2 regions of the Streptomyces cinereospinus genome follow, and region 2 is predicted to be linked to the other one. Evidence: riboswitches for the same ligand, from Rfam matches in the RefSeq annotation. Region 2 holds a riboswitch; the other holds the start of a gene.
What was found. Region 2 has a riboswitch for cyclic di-AMP ahead of ACFF45_RS09410 (transglycosylase SLT domain-containing protein). Riboswitches for the same ligand answer to the same signal wherever they lie in the genome.
Positions count from the first base shown of each region.

Region 1: another riboswitch for cyclic di-AMP. It lies ahead of ACFF45_RS06105 (C40 family peptidase); the one in region 2 lies ahead of ACFF45_RS09410 (transglycosylase SLT domain-containing protein).

Region 1 covers NZ_JBHMCY010000008.1:30,828-35,213, reverse strand. The annotation lists gene ACFF45_RS06125 (urease subunit beta) at 1-115, opposite strand, end outside; gene ACFF45_RS06120 (urease subunit gamma) at 124-426, opposite strand; gene ACFF45_RS06115 (TetR/AcrR family transcriptional regulator) at 561-1,178, opposite strand; gene ACFF45_RS06110 (ABC transporter permease) at 1,395-2,399, shown strand; cyclic di-AMP (ydaO/yuaA leader) riboswitch at 3,103-3,289, shown strand; gene ACFF45_RS06105 (C40 family peptidase) at 3,293-3,766, shown strand.
Region 2 covers NZ_JBHMCY010000013.1:71,411-75,796, reverse strand. The annotation lists gene ACFF45_RS09420 (LolA family protein) at 1-54, opposite strand, end outside; gene ACFF45_RS09415 (polyprenyl synthetase family protein) at 411-1,421, opposite strand; cyclic di-AMP (ydaO/yuaA leader) riboswitch at 2,288-2,466, shown strand; gene ACFF45_RS09410 (transglycosylase SLT domain-containing protein) at 2,472-2,951, shown strand; gene ACFF45_RS09405 (HAD family hydrolase) at 2,915-3,886, opposite strand; gene fahA (fumarylacetoacetase) at 4,142-4,386, shown strand, end outside.

The sequences.
Region 1 (4,386 bases), on a different contig from region 2:
GGGACCCGACCTGCACGGGCCGGTCGGCGGCGTTGAGCACGGTGAGACGGGTGACCTCGCGGCCCTGGTTGCAGGCAATCGGGCCGTCGGCGAAGAGGATCTCTCCGGGGATCATCGCGGCCCTCACACGATCGGGTCGTGGACGGTGACGAGCTTGGTGCCGTCCGGGAAGGTCGCCTCGGCCTGGACGTCGTGGATCATCTCCGGGACGCCCTCCATGACGTCGTCCCGGGTGAGCACCTTCCGTCCGGACGCCATGAGTTCGGCGACGGTACGACCGTCCCGCGCCCCTTCCAGGATGTGCGAGGTGATGAGGGCGACGGCTTCGGGGTGGTTCAGTCTCAGCCCGCGGGCCCGGCGCTTCTCGGCCACGTCGGCCGCCACGTGGATCAGCAGCCTCTCCTGTTCGTGCGGGGTCAGTTGCACGTCCCACCTCACCTCGTCGCTGCGGGCCGTGCGGGGCCCGGTCCTGCCGCGGCCACCGGGCGAACTCGCTGGTGGCGTGGAGGGGCAGGCTAATTGGCACGAGTTTCACGCAAGTTAACCAAGCTGTGATCCGGTCACCCGGGCCGCCCGACGCTCATCAGGGCCCGCAGTCCGGTCCGCAGCAGGTCCTCGGACCCGGTGCCGAACAGGGCCATCTGCGTCGCCATGCCCTGCACCACCGCGATCATCACGCGGGCCATGGCGTCGGCGTCGGCGTCCTCGGGCATCACCCCCGCCTCCTTGTACCGCTCGACCACCAGCACCCAGGAGGCGCGGACATCCTCGTAGGCCGGCCGCAGCAGGCCCGCGAGGTGAGGGCTGCGCAGGGTCTCGGTCCACACCTGGAGCATCAGCCGCGGGAACATCCACTCGCCGTCCACGGCGCCCGGCCGCACCGTGCGCATACGGCCCAGGACCCACGGGATCAGCTCGTCCGGCATCGGCGGCGGAGACTCGGCGGCGGCCGCCTCGTACATCTCGCGCACGGTCTGGAGCACCTCGCCGACGATCGCGGCGATCAGCTCCTCCTTGCCGCTGAAGTAACGGTAGACGGCGCCCGCGGAGAGGTCCACCTCGCGCAGTACGTCCTGCATGGACGTGGCGTGGAACCCGTTGCGGGCGAAGCAGACGGCGGCGCCGTCGAGGATCTGCCGACGACGGGCGTCGAGGTGTTCCTGGGATACGCGAGCCATGCCGCGAATGTAGAACGAACATTCCTTCTTGACAACGGCGCCCCCTGGGCGCACGGTGGAGCCGTCACCTAAAACGAACGATCCTTCTTTTTACGATCACTCGGCGACCCGCCGACTTGCCGACCCGCCGATTCGTCGACTCGCCGACTCGCCGACTCGCCGACTCGCCGGCTGCTCTCCGGTCGGCCGGCTCGCCAGGGACACTCAGGGGGCCCCATGTCCACACCGTCCGGCACGTATGCCACCCGCCCCGACCCGCGCCGCCTCGCGGCGGTCGTCGTCCTCGTCCCGCTGCTCGCCGCGCTGGCGCTGTGGGCCTTCGCCTGGCCCGCCGCCCGCACCGCGCCGCGCGACCTGCCGCTCGGCGTCGCGGGCCCGGCCGCCGCCACGGCGCAGGCCGAGCAGCAGCTGGCCCGGCACCGGGGCGCGTTCGAGGTGCACCGCTACGCCGACGGGGCGGCCGCCCGCGAGGCCGTGCGGGACCGCGCGGTGTACGGCGCGATCGTCGTCACCGACCGGGGCCCCGAGCTGCTGACCGCGTCGGCCGCGAGCCCCCTGGTGGCGCAGTTGTTGCAGCAGGCGGTGTCCGCCGGGGGCGCCGCCCCGCGCACGGTGGACGTCGTGCCCGCGCCCACGAGCGATCCGCGGGGCGCCGCGCTCACCGCGAGCGTGCTGCCGCTGGCGCTGGCCGGCATCGCGGCGGGCGCGGCCGTGCCCCTGCTCGGGCTGCGCGGGGCGCGGGCGGTGACCAGTCTGGTGGGCGCCTCGGCGCTGGTCGGTGTCACCGCGGCCGCGATCACGCACAGCTGGCTGGCGGTCCTCACCGGCGACTGGTGGGCGGAAGCCGCCGTCCTCGGACTGTCCACGCTGGCGGTGAGCAGCGCGGTCGCCGGCCTGGGCGCGCTCCTCGGCCGGGCCGGGGTCGGGCTCGCCGCGGCCGTGCTGATGCTGCTCGGCAACCCCTTCTCGGGGGCCGGGTCGGCGCCGGAGATGCTGCCCGAGCCGGCCGGGGCGATCGGCCAGTGGCTGCCGCCGGGCGCGGGGACGACGCTGCTGCGGTCGGTGTCGTACTTCGACGGCGCGGCGGCGCTGGAACCGGCGCTGACGCTGACGTGGTGGGCCGCGGTGGGGCTGGGGGCGGTGCTGCTGGGCAGCGCGCTGAAGTCCCGCGCGGGGCAGCGGAAGCCCGGCGCCGGCCGGGAGCCCGCGCCGGCGGGCTGACCGCCGTCCGCGCGAGGGCCGGCCGCCGTCCCCACGGGGACGGGAACCGCGATCCGGGCGCGAGCGCACCCGCCCGAAGGCTCGGCCGGCCGGCCGTCACCCGGCCCTGACGGGCCTGTTCGGACGTATCGACCCGGCGTACGACGGGACCACGTAGCGTGGGCCGAGCGCCACCCGGCCGCTGGTGCACGAGCGGGCGGACCGCCCGACGCGCTCGCGCCGACGCACCAGCGGGCCGGGACCGCACGCCGCACCCGGACCTCGCGCGGGCGCTGCGCGTGCCGGACGGTGAGCGCCGCACGGCGCGTGCCACCGCCGCACCGCGCTCCGACAGTTGCGGCACGGCCCGCTCCTCCGCCGTCCGCCCCGGCCGCGGGCCGGCGCGACGGAACGCCCGGGGCGCAGCCGAAACGGACCAAAAGGGCTACCGCCGTCCGAAGGATCCTCACCTCCTTTTCCGGGGCCCTTGCGGTTGCGCAACGCGAGCTGCTTCGAGGCGGAATGAGGCCTTCCAGTGCTGGTCCGGGGTGGCGTGGCACTCTTGACACCCCTTCGAACGTCCGGCTGTCCACCCGAACGGGCGAGTGGTGAGTAACACCACAAATCCCCGGTTGCGTTGGGATTTTAGGACTTCGGTGAGTCAAGATCCCTGACTGACGACAAGCCCCCGCCACCGCGGCGGGGCGGTCCGGGCGGACGCCGAGTCCTGCCGCCGCCTGGATGACCGGTCGACAGGAGTGGATCGGCAGGAGTGGAGGACCCAGGCACGACGGGTCGCCGGAGCACGACGTCCGAGCGTCCCTTGGGGTGAAGCCGCGGCAACGCGGCCGGGCAACTTCGCCAGCCCGAATCCGACAGGTCATCCTTCACAGGCGGCTGACGAAGGGTTGCGCATGACCGCGCTCAATCGTGTCCCGTCGCTCATGGCCCGGGCCGGTACGGCCTCGGCCCTCACCCTCGCCGCAGTGGGCGGCTCCGTGGTGGCTCCGGGCCTCGTCCCGGAGGCCGCGGCCGCCACGCCGGCGACGAAGGCGCTCCAGGTCGCCGCCTCGAAGAAGGGCTCCCCGTACAAGTGGGGCGGCACCGGGCCCCGCCGGTTCGACTGCTCCGGGCTGACGCTGTACTCGTACAAGAAGGCGGGCAAGAAGCTGCCCCGTACCGCCGCCCAGCAGTACAACAAGACCCGCCACATCTCCGCCGGGAGCCGCAAGGCCGGCGACCTCGTGTTCTTCCACTCGGGGTCGAACGTGTACCACGTGGGGATCTACGCCGGGAAGGGGAGGATCTGGCACGCCCCGAAGACCGGGGACGTCGTGCGGCTGCAGAAGATCTGGACGAAGAGCGTCTGGTACGGCCGGGTCAAGTAACCCTCGGAGGGCGGTGGCGGCCCTCACGAAGGGCCGCCACCGCCCCGCCGGTCGCCGCGCCCGGCTGTCCCGCCGGGGATGGCCGGCGCGCACCGGCAGGCCCGCGCAGCCGGCGACCCCGTCCGCGCCGGCCGACGCACTCGGCACCGACACCCGCGCCGGGCCCACACACTCGGCGCTCGCGGCCGCGCCGGGCCACACACCCGGAGCGCTCGCGCCCACGTCGGGCCGCGCACCCGGCCGGCGGCGCCCAGCGGTTGTGGCGCCCCGAGTCCGCCGTTCGGGCGGGACGGCTGCCGGAGCCCCCCGCACGGGCAGCCGGGCGTCCATCGGCCCCCGCGCCACGGCCCCAGCCGTGGACGGCTTCCGCGCTCCGCTCGGCGCCCACGACGACCGTGCCCGGCAGCCTCGGCCGACCCCGGGGGCCGCTGAGGCGGCGCGACGCGCCCAGGGGTCGTTCCCCGCGCCCCCGCCCCGGCCGTGCGGGCCCTCCCGCCCCTCTCGGGGACGCGCGGGGCCCGTACCGTCCGTCGGTGGCCTTCAAGACCTCACCGCCCGGCCCGGAGCCCCGCCCCCGCTCCCCCGCAGCCGGATCCCTGCCCTGTGCGCCGGACAGGGCC
Region 2 (4,386 bases):
CAGTTCGTCCGCGCCCGCCACGGCCGTGGTGTCGTCGGATTCGTACGGTGCCATCTGTGCCCTACCTCCGTCGTCGGCGGCGGCTGTCTCGTCACGTCCCCGCATGGGTCCACCCCGAGCCGCCATTCTCACCCGGATCGGTGAGGAGTGGTGTGTTCCGTGGTCTCCATATGACCAAATCGGACGGCGACAAGCGTCAGACCGGGGTGCCAACTCCGCGTACTGCTGCGGTATGACACGACGGGACGGCGGCCGCCCTCGACCCGTAGGGGTTCGGCCGGCCCGCAGCGGTTCCCCCGGCCGAGGGGCCGGGGGAACCGCTGGGCTGGAGAACGGCCGGGGGTCCGGAGAACCGCTGGGGGTCGGGGGCGCCGGCCCGGTCCTTCACCCGCGCGGGACGGCCGGTACGGCTAACCGGCCCGGTGCACCACGGCGTCGCACAGCTCGGTGAGCGCGGCCTTGACGTCGCACTCGGGCAGCGGGGCGAGCGCCGCCCGCGCCTCCTCCGCGAACCGCACGGTGTCCCGCCGCGCCTGCTCCAGCGCCGGGTGCGCCCGCAGCGCGGCCAGCGCCTGCGCGTGCCGCGCGTCGTCGGTCAGGTCGGAGGCGAGCAGCTCGCACAGCGCCACGTCCTCGGCCAGCCCCAGCCGGGCCGCCCGCTCCCGCAGCCGCAGCACGGGCATCGTCGGGATGCCCTCGCGCAGGTCGGTCCCCGGGGTCTTGCCGGACTCGTGGGAGTCGGAGGCGATGTCCAGCACGTCGTCCGCGAGCTGGAAGGCGACGCCCAGCCGCTCCCCGTACTGGGTGAGTACGTCCACCACCGACTCGTCGGCCCCGGACATCAGGGCGCCGAACCGGCACGAGACCGCCACCAGCGATCCGGTCTTGCCGGCGAGCACGTCGAGGTAGTGATCGACCGGGTCCCGGCCGTCCGAGGGGCCCGCGGTCTCCAGGATCTGCCCGGTCACCAGCCGTTCGAACGCCTCGGCCTGCACCCGCACCGCCTCGGGCCCGAGGTCGGCCAGGATGTGCGAGGCGCGGGCGAACAGGAAGTCGCCCGTGAGGACCGCGACGGAATTGCCCCAGCGGACGTTCGCGCTCGGCACGCCGCGCCGTACCGTGGCCTCGTCCATCACGTCGTCGTGGTACAGCGTCGCGAGGTGGGTCAGCTCCACGACCACGGCGGAGGGCACGATGCCGGGCGCGTAGGGATCGCCGAACCGGGCGGCGAGCATCACGAGCAGCGGCCGGAACCGCTTCCCGCCGGCCCGCACCAGGTGCTGCGCGGCCTCCGTGATGAACGGGACCTCGCTCTTGGTGGCCTCGAGCAGCCCTTCCTCGACAGCCGCCAATCCGGCCTGGACATCGGCTTCCAGAGCCTGGTCCCGCACGCTCAGCCCGAACGGCCCGACGACGGTCACGTGGGGTCTCCTGTCTGCTGGTGTCTACTGGCGATTACGTGGAATGTCGATAGGTCGCTGCCTTCACTCAAGTCAGCGTATCCGGTCATGTTTCGATCACCGAGGCCGCCCACCGTTACACCTCGGGCGGTATGGGATCACAGCGGGTATGTTTTTTGATCGGTTGATATGAGTGATATGAGCAATTATTTCCTGACTTAGTCAGAACGGGCGACCCTTGCCGCGTATCGCCCCCCACCGCGGCCGGCGGCCCACCCGCTCCGCCGCCCGTCCGCCGAAGCCGCCCCCCTGAGTCATGCTCATGCCCATTCATACGCCCTCCCCCCGCGAGACGACTCACGAGGACCTCCGCATCCCGCCGCCCGGCGGCGCGCGGCCGTACGCGCACGCGTGACCCCCGATCACCGGCGGGTCCGTCCGGCCCGGAGCCGCCCGCGGGCGACCGCGGCCGCCACGGTCCGCGCCGCGGGCGACCGCTACGACAACGACGCGCACCACCGGGGAGGTTCCGCCCCCGCCGCCGGCCCGCTCGCGGCGGCGGCCGGACGCCGGCCTCCACCTGCCACCCGCCCACGGGCCGCCGGTTGAGCAGGACTTGGGCTCATTGCCCGATTTGCCGCTCTTCTGCATGTACGTGACTTGGCTCACGCGGGCACCTTCACGCGGGCCTCGCACGCGTCCGGCGATCCACCTTTGCACACGGTCGAGTTGACCGTTGCCGACCGAAAAGGATCAAGCACGGCAAACAGGTCTTTCGAAGATCAAAACGCGCAATAAGCGAATCGACCACTTGTTCCGGACATGTGCTCTCGCATACGTTCCCGGCCTGTCGGGCGGAACGCCGAATCCTGCCGCCGCCCGCACCCCTTCATGACGAACTCACTCACCGCACGGCAGGAGCGGGGGAACCAGGTAGGCCGCCGGTCCGGACGTCGTACCCCACGACACCCGGAGCGGCTCGGGGTCAAGTCGCACCCGCACAGTGCGACCGGGCACCTCCCCGCCCGAACCCGACAGCTCACCTCGCAGGCGCCGGAGAGGACATCCCCCATGCCTGCAAACGGTCAGCCCCGCCGCTCCCGTATCGCCCGCAAGCTCGCCGTCGCCGGAACCGGCGTGGCCGTGCTCGCGCTCCCGCTGATCGGGGCCACCGGCGCCTCCGCAGCCACCCCCGCGGCCGTCCCCGCCGCGGCCACCGCGACGACGTACCCGAACAACCTCGACGGCTGGATCCGCGAGTCGCTCGCCATCATGGCGCAGCACGGCATCCCGGGGACCTACGACGGCATCTACCGCAACATCATGCGCGAGTCGTCCGGCAACCCGTACGCCATCAACAACTGGGACTCCAACGCCGCCGCCGGCACCCCGTCGAAGGGGCTGCTCCAGGTCATCGACCCGACCTTCGCGGCGTACCACGTGCCCGGCACGGTGTACGACCCCTACAACCCGGTCTCGAACATCACCGCCGCCTGCAACTACGCGGCCGACCGCTACGGCTCGATCGACAACGTCTTCGGCCCGTACTGAGCCTCGCCGCCGGGGGCGGCCCCGGCGTACGGGACCGCGCACCGCGCCGCGTAGCGGGCTTCGCGGCCGGCGTCGGAGCGGTCCCCGTGGCCGGCCCCGGCCAGCAGACGTTCGAGGACGGCGGCGACGCCGTCGTCCTCGTTCGACAGGGTGATCTCGTCGGCCACCGCCCTGAGTTCGGGATGGGCGTTGGCCATGGCGACACCGCGCGCCGCCCAGTCGAACATCGGGATGTCGTTGGGCATGTCCCCGAAGGCGATGGTCCGTTCCGGGCTCAGGCCCAGATGCCGGGCGGCCAGCGCCAGTCCCGTCGCCTTGGTGACGCCGCACGGCTGGAGCTCGACCGTGCCCGGCCCCGACATGGTGACGGTGGCCAGCGAACCGACCACCGAGCGGGCCACCGCCGCCAACGCGTCGTCGGACAGCGCCGGATGGCGCAGCAGCACCTTGCTGATCGGCGCGCACCACAGGTCGTCGCGGCGGTCGATGCGCACCGCGGGCAGCGTGGGGTGCGGCATCAGGTACCCCGGCTCGATGAGCGTCAGCCCGTCGACGCCGTCCTGGTCGACGGCCGCGTACACCCGGCCGGCCTCGGCCTCGATCTTGCCCAGAGCGGTCTCGGCGAGCTCCCGGTCCAGCGTGACGGACCACAGCAGACGGTCCGCGCCGGCGTCGTACAACTGCGCGCCCTGCCCGCACACCGCGAGCCCCCCACCACCGAGGAGCTCCAGCAGCGGCCGCACCCTCGGTGCCGGCCGTCCGGTCACCACCAGATGCCGGGCACCGGCCGCCGAGATCCGCGCGAGCGCGGCGAGCGACCGGTCGGAGACCGTGTCGTCGCCGCGGAGCAGCGTGCCGTCCAGGTCGGTGGCGATGAGGGCGTACTCGGTGCGCGCGTACGCGGTGCGCGCGGCATATGCGATGGGTGCGGCCATGATCAGAGAATACGGACCCCGCGCCCCTCGCCGTTCGCCCTCAACTACCGTCCTGCTGTCCGCTTTTCACCCCCACGGGGCGCCACCGGCCGCCCGCTCCGTGACCGTGGTGCCGAACGGGAGGACGCGCGCCAGGCCGCTGTCCGGGCATAACGGACCTTCCCCACAGGTGAGGCACTGCCCACGAGGGGGACCACCGCCGTAACGTGATCCGCGACCGCATGGACCGCACGTACGAAAGTGAGGCAGCACCCCATGCCCCTCTTCGATGTCCCCGAGGACGACCTCTTCGGTCCGCACAACCTTCCGTACGGCGTCTTCTCACCCGCCGGATCCGCGGAACGGACGGTGGGTGTCCGCCTCGGCGACCACGTCCTGGACGCCGGCGCGGCCGCGCTGGCGCTCGGTTCCCCGTACGCCGAGCTGCTGGCCCGTCCGTCCCTCAACCCGCTGCTCGCCGCGGGCCGCACCGCCTGGTCGGACGTCCGGCGGGCGCTCAC